DNA from 2 places in the Petroclostridium xylanilyticum genome. Region 2 is predicted to be linked to the other one. Evidence: riboswitches for the same ligand, from Rfam matches in the RefSeq annotation. Region 2 holds a riboswitch; the other holds the start of a gene.
What was found. A riboswitch is a leader RNA that binds a small molecule or an ion and turns the genes downstream of it on or off. The one in region 2 is predicted to bind cyclic di-AMP.
Positions count from the first base shown of each region.

Region 1: another riboswitch for cyclic di-AMP. It lies ahead of CIB29_RS02775 (peptidoglycan-binding domain-containing protein); the one in region 2 lies ahead of CIB29_RS14670 (peptidoglycan-binding protein).

Region 1 is NZ_NPML01000004.1:169,124-177,474, forward strand. It holds rRNA gene CIB29_RS02760 (23S ribosomal RNA) at 1-1,770, shown strand, start outside; rRNA gene rrf (5S ribosomal RNA) at 2,039-2,155, shown strand; cyclic di-AMP (ydaO/yuaA leader) riboswitch at 2,424-2,563, shown strand; gene CIB29_RS02775 (peptidoglycan-binding domain-containing protein) at 2,572-3,393, shown strand; gene CIB29_RS02780 (alpha/beta-type small acid-soluble spore protein) at 3,443-3,643, opposite strand; gene CIB29_RS02785 (DUF2225 domain-containing protein) at 3,731-4,618, opposite strand; gene CIB29_RS02790 (cysteine desulfurase family protein) at 5,180-6,343, shown strand; gene thiI (tRNA uracil 4-sulfurtransferase ThiI) at 6,348-7,526, shown strand; gene CIB29_RS02800 (PspC domain-containing protein) at 7,635-7,835, shown strand; gene CIB29_RS02805 (L-lactate dehydrogenase) at 8,008-8,351, opposite strand, start outside.
Region 2 is NZ_NPML01000019.1:537,723-546,073, reverse strand. It holds gene CIB29_RS14685 (cupin domain-containing protein) at 1-202, shown strand, start outside; gene CIB29_RS14680 (phosphopentomutase) at 226-1,401, shown strand; gene CIB29_RS14675 (ribonuclease M5) at 1,456-2,055, shown strand; gene CIB29_RS14670 (peptidoglycan-binding protein) at 2,198-3,076, opposite strand; cyclic di-AMP (ydaO/yuaA leader) riboswitch at 3,087-3,224, opposite strand; gene CIB29_RS14665 (MerR family DNA-binding transcriptional regulator) at 3,812-4,198, shown strand; gene CIB29_RS14660 (RNA-guided endonuclease InsQ/TnpB family protein) at 4,182-5,396, shown strand; gene CIB29_RS14655 (SDR family oxidoreductase) at 5,570-6,340, shown strand; gene CIB29_RS14650 (asparagine synthase) at 6,417-6,590, opposite strand; gene CIB29_RS14645 (ATP-dependent 6-phosphofructokinase) at 6,781-7,875, shown strand; gene mnmL (tRNA modification radical SAM protein MnmL/YtqA) at 8,246-8,351, shown strand, end outside.

The DNA of each region.
Region 1 (8,351 bases), on a different contig from region 2:
TGCTAAAACAACCAGGATGTTGGCTTAGAAGCAGCCATTCATTCAAAGAGTGCGTAATAGCTCACTGGTCGAGTGATTCTGCGCCGAAAATGTAACGGGGCTAAAACCTATACCGAAGCTTTGGATACGCAAGTATGGTAGGGGAGCTTTCTATGGTAGGCAGAAGCATGACCGAAAGGACATGTGGACGAGATAGAAGTGAGAATGCCGGAATGAGTAGCGAGAATTATGTGAGAATCATAATCGTCGAAAGCCTAAGGTTTCTTGAGGAAGGTTCGTCCGCTCAAGGTAAGTCGGGAGCTAAGGCGAGGCCGGAAGGCGTAGTCGATGCACATACGGTTGAAATTCCGTAACCACCGAAGCCGAAAAGTATGCAAGGGACGCAGGAAGATAGTCTGACCACACCGTTGGTAGAGTGTGGCGAAAGGGAGCGAAAACAAGTAGCGAAGCAGATGAATCTACACTGACAAGAAAAGCTTGCATATTGGTGAGGTGCCCGTACCGCAAACCGACACAGGTAGGTGAGGAGAGAATCCTAAGACGAACGGGAGAAGCGTTGTTAAGGAACTCGGCAAATTGACCCCGTAACTTCGGGAGAAGGGGTGCCTGGGAGACCAGGCCGCAGAGAATAGGCCCAAGCGACTGTTTAGCAAAAACACAGGTCTCTGCTAAGTCGAAAGACGACGTATAGGGGCTGACGCCTGCCCGGTGCTGGAAGGTTAAGGGGAAAGGTTAGCGAAGAGCGAAGCTTTGAACTTAAGCCCCAGTAAACGGCGGCCGTAACTATAACGGTCCTAAGGTAGCGAAATTCCTTGTCAGGTAAGTTCTGACCCGCACGAATGGCGTAACGACTTGGGCACTGTCTCAACAGCGCGCCCGGCGAAATTGTAGTACCAGTGAAGATGCTGGTTACCCGCGACTAGACGGAAAGACCCCATGGAGCTTTACTGCAGCCTGATATTGGATTTTGGTATTTCATGTACAGGATAGGTGGGAGACTAAGAAATATGCACGCCAGTGTATATGGAGTCGACGTTGGGATACCACTCTTGAGATACCGAAATTCTAACCAGTACCCGTAAGCCGGGTATGGGACACTGTCAGGTGGGCAGTTTGACTGGGGCGGTCGCCTCCTAAAAGGTAACGGAGGCGCTCAAAGGTTAGCTCAGCGCGGTCGGAAATCGCGCAAAGAGTGTAAACGCAAAAGCTAGCCTAACTGCGAGACGGACAGGTCGAGCAGTAACGAAAGTTGGAGTTAGTGATCCGGCGGTAAGAGAGTGGAATTGCCGTCGCTCAACGGATAAAAGCTACCCTGGGGATAACAGGCTTATCTCCCCCAAGAGTCCACATCGACGGGGAGGTTTGGCACCTCGATGTCGGCTCATCGCATCCTGGAGCTGAAGTAGGTTCCAAGGGTTGGGCTGTTCGCCCATTAAAGCGGTACGCGAGCTGGGTTCAGAACGTCGTGAGACAGTTCGGTCCCTATCTGTCGCGGGCGCAGGAAATTTGAAGGGAGCTGTCCTTAGTACGAGAGGACCGGGATGGACGCACCACTGGTGCACCAGTTGTACTGCCAAGTGCACAGCTGGGTAGCTAAGTGCGGCAGGGATAAACGCTGAAGGCATCTAAGCGTGAAGCCCCCCCTAAGATAAGATTTCCCATAGCAAAAGCTAGTAAGGTCCCATGAAGACTACATGGTAGATAGGTCAAAGGTGTAAGTGCAGTAATGCACTCAGCTGATTGATACTAATAGACCGAGGGCTTGACCAAGAAAGCAATTAACAATGAATAATTATTAAGGACGAGGTTAATTGCGGGAAAGAATATATGAAGAAGGTTTTTGCAAAAACCTCATGTCAAAGCATTGTTTAATTTTGAAGGTACATGAAACAGTTCACAGTTCATGGTTCACAGTTCACAGTAGAAAGGTGAATGGGGAACATGCTGGTGAACAAGAAAGAGTACCTGAGGCAATTAAAAGAGCAGGTTAAGAATTCAAACCGTGACCTGTGAACGAAAAATCAACACAGTTGAATTATCCGGTGACAATGACATGGAGGACACACCCGTTCCCATTCCGAACACGGTAGTTAAGCTCCATCGTGCCGATGATACTTGGAGGGGGACCTCCCGGGAAAGTAGGTCGTTGCCGGAACTGATCAAAAAGACATATCCAATTGGGTATGTCTTTTTTTGGTTTTTATTTATGATGCGACTTGCCCCAATGTAACATATTAAGTGTATTATATATAGATATATTTACGTATTAGATATGTCTATCTTTGCAGAAAAATTTAATAATTATGTAATAATATTTAATAATTTTGTAATATATTAAGTAAACCTGAGCAATAATGACTTAATGCATTATAATAGCAGCTAATTTAAATATATAAAATTAGACCTATACAAAATATTATGGTAAACTAAAATTGCTGAATCTTTATTAATAAATAAAGAACGGGGGAACAAACATATTGGGGTGAAGCCAATTATTAGGCAGGGTGTTGTCTCCTTTTACCTAACCCGTCAACTAACCTCGTAAGCAAACAAAAGGAAAGGATGTTATTTATGAATATTAAAAAAGCAGTAATTTTAGGAACTGTAGGTTTAATGATTTCAGTCGGAAGTATTACATATGCTGCTCCAGTATCTGCACAAACAGTTACGAATAATGCAGTAATCATGAAAGTAGGGTCAAGTGGGAAAGCAGTAACGGATCTACAGCTTAAATTGAAACAACTGGGATATTTTAATGTTGATGTGACGGGATATTATGGTTCTATAACTAAAGCTTCGGTTATAAGATTTCAAAGAGATAACGGTTTAATAGTTGATGGGATTGCAGGGCCCCAGACTATGTCAGCACTTAATAGAAAGGTTTCAAATAAAAATGAAGTTTCCCGAAGTAAAGTATCTTCACAAACTCTTTTAGTACCATGGTTTTCAGAGGCAGAAAATATTTTTCCAAGAGGTGCAGTTGCAACTGTAACAGATGTTGACACAGGTTTAAGTTTTAAAGTTAAAAGGGTTGCTGGATACAATCATGCAGATGTTGAGACACTTACCCAAAAAGATACAGAAATCTTAAAGAAGATATATGGCGGTAATTGGAGTTGGGAAAGAAGGGCAATTATTGTAAATGTAAATGGAAGAGAGATGGCCGCTTCAATAGCAGCGATGCCACATGCCGGAAGAGATGATCAGCCTTTTGGTAAAATAGTGGATAATAGAAGCGGAGGGTATGGCAGAGGGGCAAATTTAGATGGTGTTAAAAATAATAATATGTCAGGGGTTGTAGATATACACTTCTATAAAAGCAAAACTCATGGAACCGACCGGGTTGATGAACGGCACCAGCAAATGGTTTTAAAGGCTGCACAAAGTAAATAAAAGTAGTCGTAATTTATTTACGACTACTTTTATTAATATTACATCATTATTATTTGCCAGCCATGCCCTGTTCAACTTGTTGAATCATTTTCTTAACCATCTGTCCGCCAACAGAACCAGCCTGTCTGGCTGTTAAGTCACCGTTATAACCCTGCTTCAAGCTAACGCCAACTTCACTGGCAGCTTCCATTTTAAATCTGTCTAATGCTGCTCTAGCTTCAGGAACTAATTTTTTATTAGTATTAGGCATCGATATCACCTCCATTAATATAGTTTCCTATAAAAAGAAACTTTATTAATGTATATTATGGTAATTTAGTAATATTTATGTACATATCTATTTACCCCAGTTAAAAAATCCACTCAAAAGACTTTGTTTTTTTCCAGTATTGATGATTTCTTTACTTTGTCTTTGTTCACTTATCTCTTCTTTTTTCTTTTCTTCGGATATTAAATGTTTTTGTTCACGGGCCATATCCTTAATTTTATTTTTTGCCGTTCGGTTACAAAGCACCCTACTATACCATAATAAAGCGTTGGAATTATCATCTAATCTTCTGTACAATTCCCCTATAAGATAAGTTAGACTAGCTTCATCCATTCCCGCTATAGGGAAACGTTCTTTTTCAAAAGCATCTATAAATCCCTGGAGCGCCTGGTAAAGGAATTTTTTTTCATTTTCTAAATCTTTTTTCAATCTGTTTAACCAGCCAAGCTTAAGGCATATAAGTGCTCTTTCACTGGTTTTTGCATTTTTGACAATCGCATTAAGCAGCACAAGTTTATAGCGCTCAATAGCAACATCTACGTCATATACGGGACCATAATTTTTTGGCTTCCATTTGGAACATATTTTTTCACGTATCGCTTTAATTTGCTGGACAGAAACACTATGAAATTGAGAGGAAATAGCAGCATAGCCACATTGTATACATACCCATGCATCATAAAGCATTGGGTTTGGACCCTTATAATAAACCATAAAATCGCTATCCCGGGATAGTATCCTTACGCTTGATGATCTAACTGCACGTACAGAAATGTTTGAACCACAAACGGGACATTGTATTTTGCGGTCAAACAGATAATCTTCTTCATTCTTGTCCATGGCCTTCTTTTGTTCGGTCTTTTCATCTTCTTTTTTATATATTGAAATATCATCCAGGTTATCAAATCCGAGACTTTTTAGTCCTTCAAATAATTCACTGTCAAAATTTGTCCCCACTTTTTGTCCCCCTTTATCAAAATATATATAAGTATTACTAAGTACTTTACATTGTCTATTTTAGTTCAGAGTTCACAGTTCACGGTTCACAGGATTTTCTTGGCTAATTTCTGTGAACTGAGAACTGTGAACCGTGAACTGTGACCTTATTGACTTTATCTGCCATGTAAAAACATTATTTTACATTGGTTATCGATATATCGTCTGCAATTTTTCGAGCACAACATAGTAATATTATATCAGAACAACTGGTAGGACTAAAGTCTTACTTACTATTTTTTGATATTTTCAATTACTTTATATGTACAAAATATGATAACTTTACACTTTCAAAACTGGGTGCATTTAATTTAGTTGATGAATATTATGGAAAGAATGTTGCGAAAAGGCTTAGAGCCTGTTAACGCAACGGAGGAAAAGCCGCATCACCTAAAAAATATACACCTTCGAAACTTTATTTGGTTTGCAAAATTTATGTAATTAATATACAATAATAAAATGGAAAATTTAAACGTGTTTAGGGTAATAATATTATTATGATTTTCAATGAGGTGGTAGCTTATGCAAAAAGAAATTTATCTAGATAACAGTGCAACAACTAAACCTTACATAGAAGTGGTAGATGCAATGGTAGAGACGCTAACGGATAATTACGGGAATCCATCTTCGTTGCATATAAAGGGTATTAATGCAGAAAGGGCAATCAAGAAGTCCAGGGAAATCATTGCCAGAGCTTTAGACGTAAAGAGCAGTGAGCTTTTTTTTACTTCCGGCGGCACAGAATCCAATAATATAGCAATTAGAGGGATAGCTGCAGCAAATAAGAAGAGAGGCAACCATCTTATTACATCTGTCATAGAACATCCTTCAGTATTAAATACTTTTAAATATCTTGAAGAAGAAGGTTTCAGAGTATCGTATATACAAGTAGATAAAAACGGAATAATAGATTTAGGACAGTTGGAAAAAGCCATATGTAACGATACCATCCTGGTAAGTATAATGCATGTAAATAATGAAGTTGGAACTATCCAGCCTATTAAAGAAGTTAGGGACATATTGGATTTAAAACAATCAAAAGCTATATTCCATGTTGATGCAATACAATCTTTTGGAAAGATTTCATTTACACCAAAACAATTTGGAATCGACTTATTATCTGTTAGTGCACATAAGATTCATGGACCAAAAGGCGTGGGGGCACTATTTATAAAAAAAGGCGTATTAATAAAACCTATTGTCTATGGAGGAAATCAGGAACTTAATATGCGTTCAGGAACTGAAAACGTCCCTGGAATTATAGGATTTGGAAAGTCAGTTGAACTAACTTTTCAAAATCTAAATAATGCAATCTCAACCATGAATGAGCTCAAAGAAACTTTGAAGAAAAAGATAATAGAAAAAATAGATAAAATAATTATAAATGGACAAGTTGCCGGTAAAAATGCACCTCATATATTAAATGTTTCTTTTCCGGGAATTAGAGCAGAGGTTCTTCTTCATGCATTGGAAGATAAGGGGATATTTGTTTCTACCGGGTCAGCCTGTTCTTCAAACAAACCTTCTCCCAGTCACGTTTTAACTGCAATGGGTGTTGAACGTGAATGTATTGAAGGGGCAATAAGATTCAGTGTATCTGCATTTAATACTTTAGAAGATATAGAATATTGTGTAGAACAGTTAAGTACCATCATTCAACAGTTGAGAAAATATACACGGAGGTAAAAAAATGAACGAATTGGTATTAGTGAAATATGGAGAAATAATATTAAAGGGTTTAAATAGACCGCTATTTGAAGATAAACTTGTTAGAAATATTAAAGCAGTTTTACATGATCTTGGAAAGATTAAAATTACCCGGGCACAGGCTACTATTTATATTGAACCAGTTACTGATAATATTGAAATTTCAAAAATAATAGAGAGACTAAAAAAGGTTTTTGGAATTGTCTCTATAAGTCGTGTGGCAAAAGTAGAAAAAAACATAGATTCAATCAAGAAAAAAGCTGCTGAATACTTGCTGCCTGTATTAGCCAACCATAAGACTTTTAAAGTGGAAACGAAGCGGGCGGACAAACGGTTTCCTTTAAAATCTCCCGAAATCAGCAGGGAAGTAGGTGGATATATTTTAAGCCAGGTTACCCATCTAAAGGTGGATGTTAATAATCCTGACATAGTTGTGAATGTTGAGGTTAGGGATACCTCAGCATATGTATATACTGAGAAAATTTCCGGAGTAGGTGGTATGCCAATCGGTACTAACGGAAAAGCGACATTGCTCTTGTCCGGTGGTATTGACAGTCCAGTTGCAGGATGGATGATTGCCAAAAGAGGTGTTGAAATTGAAGCGGTCCATTTCTTCAGCTATCCCTATACCAGTGAGCGGGCTAAGGATAAGGTGATTGAACTCACGAAAATATTAGCTTCTTACTGTGGAAAGATCAAATTGCATATAGTACCTTTTACTGATATACAATTGAAAATCCATGAAAAGTGCCCTGATGAACAACTTACTCTAATAATGAGAAGATTTATGATGAAAATAGCTGAAAAAATTGCTTTAAAAAATAATTCTAATGCACTCATTACGGGAGAAAGCCTGGGACAGGTTGCCAGTCAAACCATACAAAGCCTTGGAGTAACAAATGCCGCAGTAGACTTACCGGTATTCCGTCCTTTGATTGGGATGGATAAGGACGAAATTGTCGCCATAGCAAGAAAAATCGAAACCTTTGAAATATCCATCTTACCCTATGAAGATTGCTGTACAGTTTTTGTTCCTAAACATCCAAAAACAAAACCTCAATTGAGTAAGCTGCTGGAATCGGAATCTCACCTTGATGTAGAAGGAATGGTCGATACGGCTGTAAATGAAACAGAAGTGTTGGAAATAGTTATTGAAAGGTAGAGGAATAGTTCATAGTAAGCTGTAAACTTTAAACGGATTATCATACTTTCCAGATTTATTTCCGTACAATCTTATAGAATATTTCAAAATCGCACTGGAGGCGTAAAAATGGAAAAGAAATTATATCTTTCTAATACCGATAAAAAATGGGCAGGAGTATGTGGTGGAATTGGCGAATATTTTGGGGTAGATTCGACCCTTATTAGGTTACTATGGGTAGTAGCTACTATTTTTTCTGTGGGTTTAGGCGGACTTATCGCCTATCTGGTTGCCTGGGCTATCATACCGCCTAAGCCTGACGGGATTTAGTATAAAAATAGCTTCTCTGAGCAATCAAGCATATTTTCATCATTATTTGTGCCGGGTGCGCCCGGCATGGGCGTTAGTATGAAAATCGTTCATGGTTCGCAGTTCTTGGTTAATGGGCATAAAAATATTCATTTTACTATGAACTACGAACCATGAACTTTTTATTCATATCTTAATCAATCGGTATTTGTTTTATAACATCTTTTAATGCTGATGCAGATTTTCTTAATAACTGTACTTCTTCATCAGCTAAAGGCACTTCTAAAATTCTATCAATACCTTTTTCATTAACAATTGTAGGCAAACTTAAACATACATCATTAATACCATACTGTCCGGTCATTAGACTGGATACGGTTAAGATTGAACGTTCATCCCTTAATATACATTCTACAATTCTTCTTACCGCCAGGGCAACAGCATAATAGGTTGCGCCTTTCTTTTCAATGATTTTGTATGCGGCATTTTTTACATTTTCATAGGTTTCCTGTTTAGAATATCCTTCACATTTTGCGC
Region 2 (8,351 bases):
TGAACCCAGCATATTTGATTGGCAGTATCCCGAACAGGAAACAGCATATGTATTTGAAGGAGATGTCATTGTAAAGACGTCTGATCAGGAGGTACATATTACAAATGGAATGCTTGTATCCTTTCCTAAAGGACTAAAATGTACCTGGGAAGTAAGGAAGACTATCAAAAAAGCGTATACCTTTAATTTTAGCATTGAATAGTTTGTGACGAAAGGATGAACAAAATGAGTATCAATCGAGTAGTACTAATCGTCCTCGACAGTGTAGGAATTGGTGAACTTCCCGATGCTGCAGACTACGGTGATGTGGGAAGTAATACAGTAGGAAATATAGTGAAAGCCTTTAATGGAATCAATATTCCTAATATGTGTGAATTGGGAATGGGGAAGATAGAAGGTATAGACTATTTGCCGGTACCTAAGGACATCAAAGGCAGTTTTGGCAGGATGGCAGAGCTTTCAAAGGGTAAGGATACAACAACCGGGCACTGGGAAATCTCCGGCATAAGGCTGGAACAGGAATTTCCCATATATCCTCAAGGCTTCCCGCCGGAAGTTATAAACGAATTTAAAAAGCAGATAGAAACAGAGATACTGGGTAATTATCCGGCTTCAGGTACCGAGATTATAAAAGAGCTGGGAGAAAAACACATGCAGACCGGGTACCCTATTGTATACACTTCTGCAGACAGTGTATTTCAAATTGCAGCTCATGAAGAAGTTATACCGGTGGATAGGCTTTATAAAATATGTGAAATAGCAAGGAAAATATTAAAAGGACCACATGCGGTAGGCAGGGTTATTGCGAGGCCCTTTGTGGGAGAACCGGGTAATTTTACAAGGACCAAAAATAGAAAGGATTTCTCACTTGAGCCTACCGGGACAACTATACTGGATAAACTGAAGGAAGCAGGCTATGATGTAATGGCAGTAGGTAAAATTGAAGATATTTTTGCAGGCAAAGGTATTACCTATGCTGTGCATACATCAGATAATATGGATGGAATAGACCAAACACTGCGGTTAATAAAAGAAGACAACAGAGGACTTATTTTTACCAATCTTGTAGATTTTGATATGGTGTACGGCCACAGGAACAATGCGGAAGGATATAAAGAAGCATTGGAATCGGTAGATAACCGGTTGCCGGAAATCATGCAGGTGATGAAAGATACGGATCTTTTAATCATTACTGCAGACCACGGCTGCGATCCAACTACCGAAAGCACCGACCATTCCAGGGAATATGTACCTGTATTATTATATGGGAAAAGTATAAAAGCAGGAGTTAATATAGGGACACGAAAGACTTTTTCAGATATGGCAGCGACCATTGCGGAGGTATTTAATATCCGGCATGATTTTGGAGCAACAAGCTTTCTAAATGCAATCAAAAATTAGTGGTAAAAATAGTGGGGAGTGAGGAGTGGGGAGATATTTATCCTCCATTAAAATATGATTAAAATAAAAGAAGCCATTATTGTTGAAGGAACTTATGACAAAATAAAGCTAGGGCAGATAGTAGATGCAACCATTATTACTACCAACGGTTTCAGCATATTCAAGGACAGAAGCAAGATGGAACTTATTAAAAAGCTTGCAGAAAAAACAGGGATTGTCGTTCTTACTGATTCTGACCGTGCAGGTTTTATGATTAGAAATTATATAAAACAATGTATACCGGCCCAATATGTAAAACACGCCTACATTCCGGAAATAAAAGGTATAGAGAAAAGAAAGACTATTCCGGGAAAAGAAGGACTGCTGGGCGTCGAAGGCGTAAAAAGCATGCTTATCCGGGAAGCATTAAAGAATGCAGGCTGTGTTGTGGAAGATGAAGATGAAATTACTCCTGAAGGCAGGAGGATTACCAAGGTGGACCTTTATGATGATGGATTAATAGGTAAAACAAATAGCTGCGAATTAAGGAAAAAGTTGACTGACAGGTTAAGCCTGCCTTCTAGAATTTCTACCAATGCCCTGGTGGATGTGCTTAATAAATTATATAACTATGCACAATATAAGAAAGTTATAAAAGATTTAGATAGAGATTGAGACTAAGACCAAAATCAAAACTATACTCAATTTGTGTATATCATGGAGAAATGCAGGCAATAAAAAAGATTAAGATTGAGATTAAGCAGTAAAAATGCTTAATCTCAATCTTAATCTCAATCTGCATAATGCATGAAATGCATTATGCGTAGAAAGCATGTCCGCCGATTCGGCCAACATAGGTTTTATTTTTTACAATCCATGAGCCGGCAGCTTTATCAGGATTAAAGAAATAAGTTGCGTTGCCTACCGGTTTTTCGCCGTTATAAGCAGCATAGGCCGCATCAATACTTTCCTGGCTTGGTGTGTTATAAATGGTACCGTCTGCAACAGGGCTAAACATAGGGATACCCTTATAGTATTCAAAGATAACTCCTTTTACCGTATTAGGAAAAAGGGATGATTTTACCCTGTTCATAACAACATTCCCTACTGCTACTTTACCCTTATAAGATTCTCCGCCTGCTTCGGCCTGAATGATTCTGGCAAGCCAGTATATATCTTCTGACATATTACGATTATTAGTTGATGCAGTATTTTTGCCATATAGTTTACCAAGGGTTTGAGGTCCTGCAATACCGTCTACAGTCAATCCGTGGTCACGCTGAAAAACAATAACAGCATTTTGGGTAATAGAACCGTAGTACCCTGTTACAGGTCCGTTAAAGTACCCTTTGGATCTAAGGGTTTGTTGCAGTTGGGTTACTTCATTGCCGGAGCTGCCTATTTTTAAAACGATATTATATAGTTGTGCTAAAGTTTGAGGTCCTGCAATTCCATCTGTTATAAGTCCATTTGCTTTTTGGAACGACATTACGGCATTTTGGGTAATAGAACCATAGTAGCCTGTTACATGATAAGAATAATAACCCTCGTTTTTTAATGCCTGCTGCAGTTTTGATACTTCGCTACCTTGTGACCCGGTTTTTAAAAGAGTTGCAGCAAAGGTAGCGGAGGAAGATAATATTATCCCTGCTGCTATTGCAAAAGTACATGCTGTCAATTTTAATGAAAATTTCATAAAACACACTCCTTCCGTAGTAAATTTGCTTCCGGAGTTAGCTGACGGGTTTGGTAAAGAAGGTATACCTACCACGCAAAAGCGTAGATTCACCCCTGATTATTGGTTCCTCCGTACCCCTATATAAGGGATTCAGCCATGTGTGCTAACTTTTACATTGCTAGTATTATAGTGTATAGATAGGGAACGCGTCAAAAATAAAGTTGACATAATAATAAGCGTAGGAGGTGAATTTCTTAATATATATTGAGCACTCAATAGATTTTACAGATTTATTACGTAATAATAGTAGATTCCAATAAATTCCGTAATGTTTTTGTAATAATTTCGTAATAATTTGAAATAGAGAAGAGCATATAGCTAGTATATAAACCGCATTAAACTGATACTATATCGATAGAAGTTCATAAAAAGTATCTATATATTTACTGATAATGATTTTACATGGCAGATCAAGTAAATAAGTTCACGGTTCACAGTTCACGGTTCACAGTAAAAGCTATTAAATCGTTTACTACTGTGAACCATATAATAATATTTTAATATTTTTATAAATAGTTTTTTGCAGAAATATATTTAGTGTGAATATGTGATATAATGTTGATATGTTAGAATGCAAAACTTCCCATTAAACCAAAGGAGGTTGACAACAGTTAATAAAAAGTTATAAAAAGTCATAAATTAATGTTGACATTTATAATTTAGTATAGTCTAATACAATTAGAGGTGGTTAATGTGAAGTATTATACTATACATGAGTTTTCTAAATTAGTTGGAAAAACTCCTCAAACATTAAGAAACTGGGACAAAAAAGGATTACTTATTCCACATCATACAGGTGCTAATGGATATAGATATTATTCGCATGACCAATTAAAACAAGTATTAAATATTAAAAAAGATAGATTGTTAAGATTTGGTTTTGAATTGGTGGAATATATATCTAATCTGTATGGATGTGAAATTGAAGTAATAGATAGTACAGAAAAAACTGAACAACAAGAACTTGTTGAAGATTTAGTGCAAATAATAACTGTATTTTCTTGTAAACTTCAAGGTAAAAGAGCAAACAAAGCACGTAAAATGATTGAGGAGTTGACCGAAGATGATAAAGACAATTAGAGTACAATTATTACCTAACAATAAACAAAAGACTTTATTAAAGAAATGTGCAGATGTAGCACGATGGGCTTATAATTGGGCTTTATCTAAGCAATTAGAAAATTTTAAAAACGGTGGCAAGTTTATAAACGATGAAGAGTTAAGAAAGGAACTAACACAACTAAAGAAAAATCCTGAATATAATTGGTTAAATGAAGTTTCAGCACAAATACCAAAACAAGCAATAAAGGATTTATGCATAGCTTATAAAAACTTTTTCAGAATAGAAAATAAACATTATTCTGAAAAAACTAAGAAAAAAGCATTAAGACAAGGTAGACAATTGACAGTTTATGATTTAGAAGGACATCCAAAATTTAAAAGCAAAAAAGATGTACAACAAGGGTTTTATCACAGAGAAGATTTAGGACATTTAAAATTTAAAGGTGATAAAGTAAAACTTGAAAAGATAGGATGGATTAAACTATCTGAAAATAGAATCGAATTACAAACAGCGGAAAAATTTTATAATCCAAGAATAAAATTTGATGGTTTTAATTGGTTTATAACCGTAAGTATTGATTATAAACCTACCAACAACCAAAAGTATTCAGATGGAATAGGCATTGACTTAGGAGTTAAAGATTTAGCAGTAATTAATGATGGTAGAAAAATACCTAATATTAATAAGAGTCAAGAAATAAGAAGATTAAATAAAAAATTAAAAAGACTCCAACGTAAATTATCAAGAAAATATGAAAAACAAAAAGAAGGAGGTGTAAACCGTTATAAGAAAACTAAAAACATTATTAAGTTGGAGTGCCTTATTCGTAAAGTCCATAAAAAAATAAAAGACATTCGTACAAATTATTTACATCAAGAAACTGCTAAACTGGTGAAAGCCAAGCCAGAGTTTGTGTGTATGGAAAATTTAAATATTAAAGGTATGGTTAAAAACCATAAATTAGCAAAATCCGTACAAGAACAAATGTTTAGCGAGTTTCGTAGAATAATGGAATATAAATGTAAATGGAATCATATTAGGTTTATAGTAGCAGACAGGTATTATCCATCAAGCAAGACATGTAGTGAATGTGGATATATTTTAGATAAGATGTCTTTATCAACAAGAAAATGGGTGTGTCCTGAATGTGGAATAATGCATGACAGAGATATAAATGCAGCTATAAATCTAATGAAATATGGAAAATCAGCATAATTCACTTAACGAATTATGTTGGTATGTACGGTGTCGTTACATCGGAATTTAAGCCTTTGGAGAGTCATACCAAACGCAAGTAGGATTCCGAAAGCGGACTCTATGAATAAGGAAAAGAACATAAAAGTTATAAAATTTATAACTTTTTATAAGTTTCTTATAACGGAATTCACATGAGATTTAAAGAAAAAGTTGTGATTGTAACAGGAGGCGCACAGGGGATAGGTATGGCAATTACCAGAAGTTTTGCCCGGGAGGGAGCGAAGGTAGTAATTGCAGATATTGACCAGGAAGCAGGAAAAGAAAATGAGCTATACATGCGTGAAAATGGTGGAGAGTGTATATATGTACAAGTAGATGTAGCCTCTGAAGAAAGCGTAAAAAATATGGTACAGGAAGCAGTATCACATTATGGTGGAGTCAATATTTTAATCAATAATGCAGGAATAGGTGGAAATAAATCTATTTATGAAAGATCTATGGAAGAATGGGATAGAATTCTGGGAATCAATTTAAGAGGCCCTTTCATGTGCACAAAGTATTGCGCTCCTTATATCAAAAAAAACGGAGGAGGGGCCGTCATCAATATTGCTTCCACTAGGGCACTTATGTCTGAACCCAATACTGAGCCTTACTCGGCTTCCAAAGGAGGGATACTTGCACTGACACATTCTCTGGCAGTAAGCCTGGGACCGGATAAAATCAGAGTTAACGCAATCAGCCCGGGTTGGATTGATGTAACCGGTTGGAAAAAGCAATCTAAAAGGGAGCAAGTCCAATTGACCGAAAGAGACCACCTTCAGCACCCCGTTGGCAGAGTAGGAAATCCTGAAGACATAGCAGCGGCATGTTTGTTTTTATGTTCAGAGGAGGCAGGATTCATCACAGGAACGAATTTAGTTATTGATGGAGGAATGACTATTAAAATGATATATGAAGAATGAGATTAAGACTAAGATTAAGATAGAGGCTAATTTAATGGGGTTTACCTCAATCTTAATCTAAGTCTGAATCTGAATTTTAGTCTCTTACTGCCCGATGTTCAACTAGGTCTATTGCTCCTAATACTACATGAGCCAATCCAAATCCGGCTATTCCCCATCCAAGTAACGGATTTACATTACGTAAAGCAATTCCGCCAACAGTAACGGCACTTCCCAGCACAGTTGGAATTAATCCTTCTCGTACCTTCATGAAAAAACCTCCTTAATGAGATTTCATTTATATCATTTCACATTCAATAGCTCTTTATACAACCCAAAAACTGTACGAAAGTCTGTACTTCTATTATTTTTAAAATAATATTGGATAAACTAATAATATCGATAACCAATATTAAAGTTAAAAATAAAATTCAAGACAAAATATTTCATTGGAGGAGATTATGAACAAAAAAATTAAAAAGATAGGTATTCTAACTGGAGGAGGAGACGCCCCCGGGCTGAATGCGGTGATAAGAGCAGCTACACGCACAGCAATTTTAAAATACGGGTTGGAAGTTGTCGGCATCAAAAATGGCTATAGAGGACTTTATCTTGGACAAACAATGAAGCTGGACATGGATGCGATATCCGGGATACTTCCCAGAGGCGGGACAATTCTATATACGTCGAATAAAGACAATCTATTCCAGTATCCCTTTGAAGAGGAGGGAAAGACGGTATATAGGGATGTATCCGATGTTGGAATAAAAAACCTAAAGGATGCCGGTATTGATGCCATAATTATTATTGGCGGAGACGGTACGCTTACAAGCGCCAGGGATTTTGCAAGAAAAGGAGTTAATGTAATTGGTGTTCCTAAAACCATAGATAATGACCTGGCATCTACTGATGTGACTTTTGGCTTTGATACTGCAGTTGCAGTTGCTACTGAAGCACTGGACAGGCTACATACTACAGCAGAATCTCACCATAGGATTATGTGTTTGGAAGTAATGGGAAGATATGCAGGATGGATTGCCCTTGAAGCAGGAATCGCCGGGGGAGCAGATGCCATTTTAATACCCGAAATACCCTATGATATTGAAAAGGTTGCAGAAAAAATCAATGACAGAAGACATGATGGGAAAGACTTTAGTCTTGTTGTAGTTGCAGAAGGTGCAAAATCCAAAGATGGAGAAATGGTAGTAAGCAAGGTTGTAGAAAATAGTCCTGATCCGATACGGTTAGGAGGAATAGGGGCGAAAATAGCTCATGATTTGGAAATGATTGTTGGACTGGAAGCGAGAGCAACTATTCTTGGACACCTGCAAAGAGGTGGTACACCTACTGCTTACGATAGGATATTATCTACACGCTATGGAATGGCAGCAGTGGAATTGATTATGGAAGGAAAATTTGGTAATATGGTTACACTGAAAGGCAATGATATGTCCTATGACTCGTTGGAAAATGTAATAGGAAAGCTAAAAAATGTAGATCCGGAAGGGGAACTTGTAAGGACAGCTAAAGGTATTGGAATTTCTTTCGGGGATTAAATAGATTCATAGTTCATGGTTTACAGGCTCCAAGCTTTGTAGCTTAGTTTTTGAAATAGTATTTAAACTATATTGAACGAACTAAAGATCTTACATTAACTTTTGAATTTTGCATGTGCATAACAATTGCAGTAGTGTTTCAGTTCGGAGTTCGGAGATTCTCATTTATGTAATTTCTAACTCGGAACTCCAAACTTCGAACCCTGAACTAATTGCAACTTCAGTGCAAAATCATTATCGCGTTATATATAGCGCAGCATATTAAGCTAAATAAGAAGTATTTGCAATGTGTCTTTAATTAATTTTGCAGTAATCTGTGAACCGTGAACTGTAAACTGATAATCTTGTATTAAAAATTGGGGGGTATGTTATGTCAGATGTAACCAATAGACGATATAACGTTTATTCTCAATATTTAAAAAACAAATATGGCGAAAAAGTATACAAGTTGCCTATAAATCTCCCTGTAACCTGTC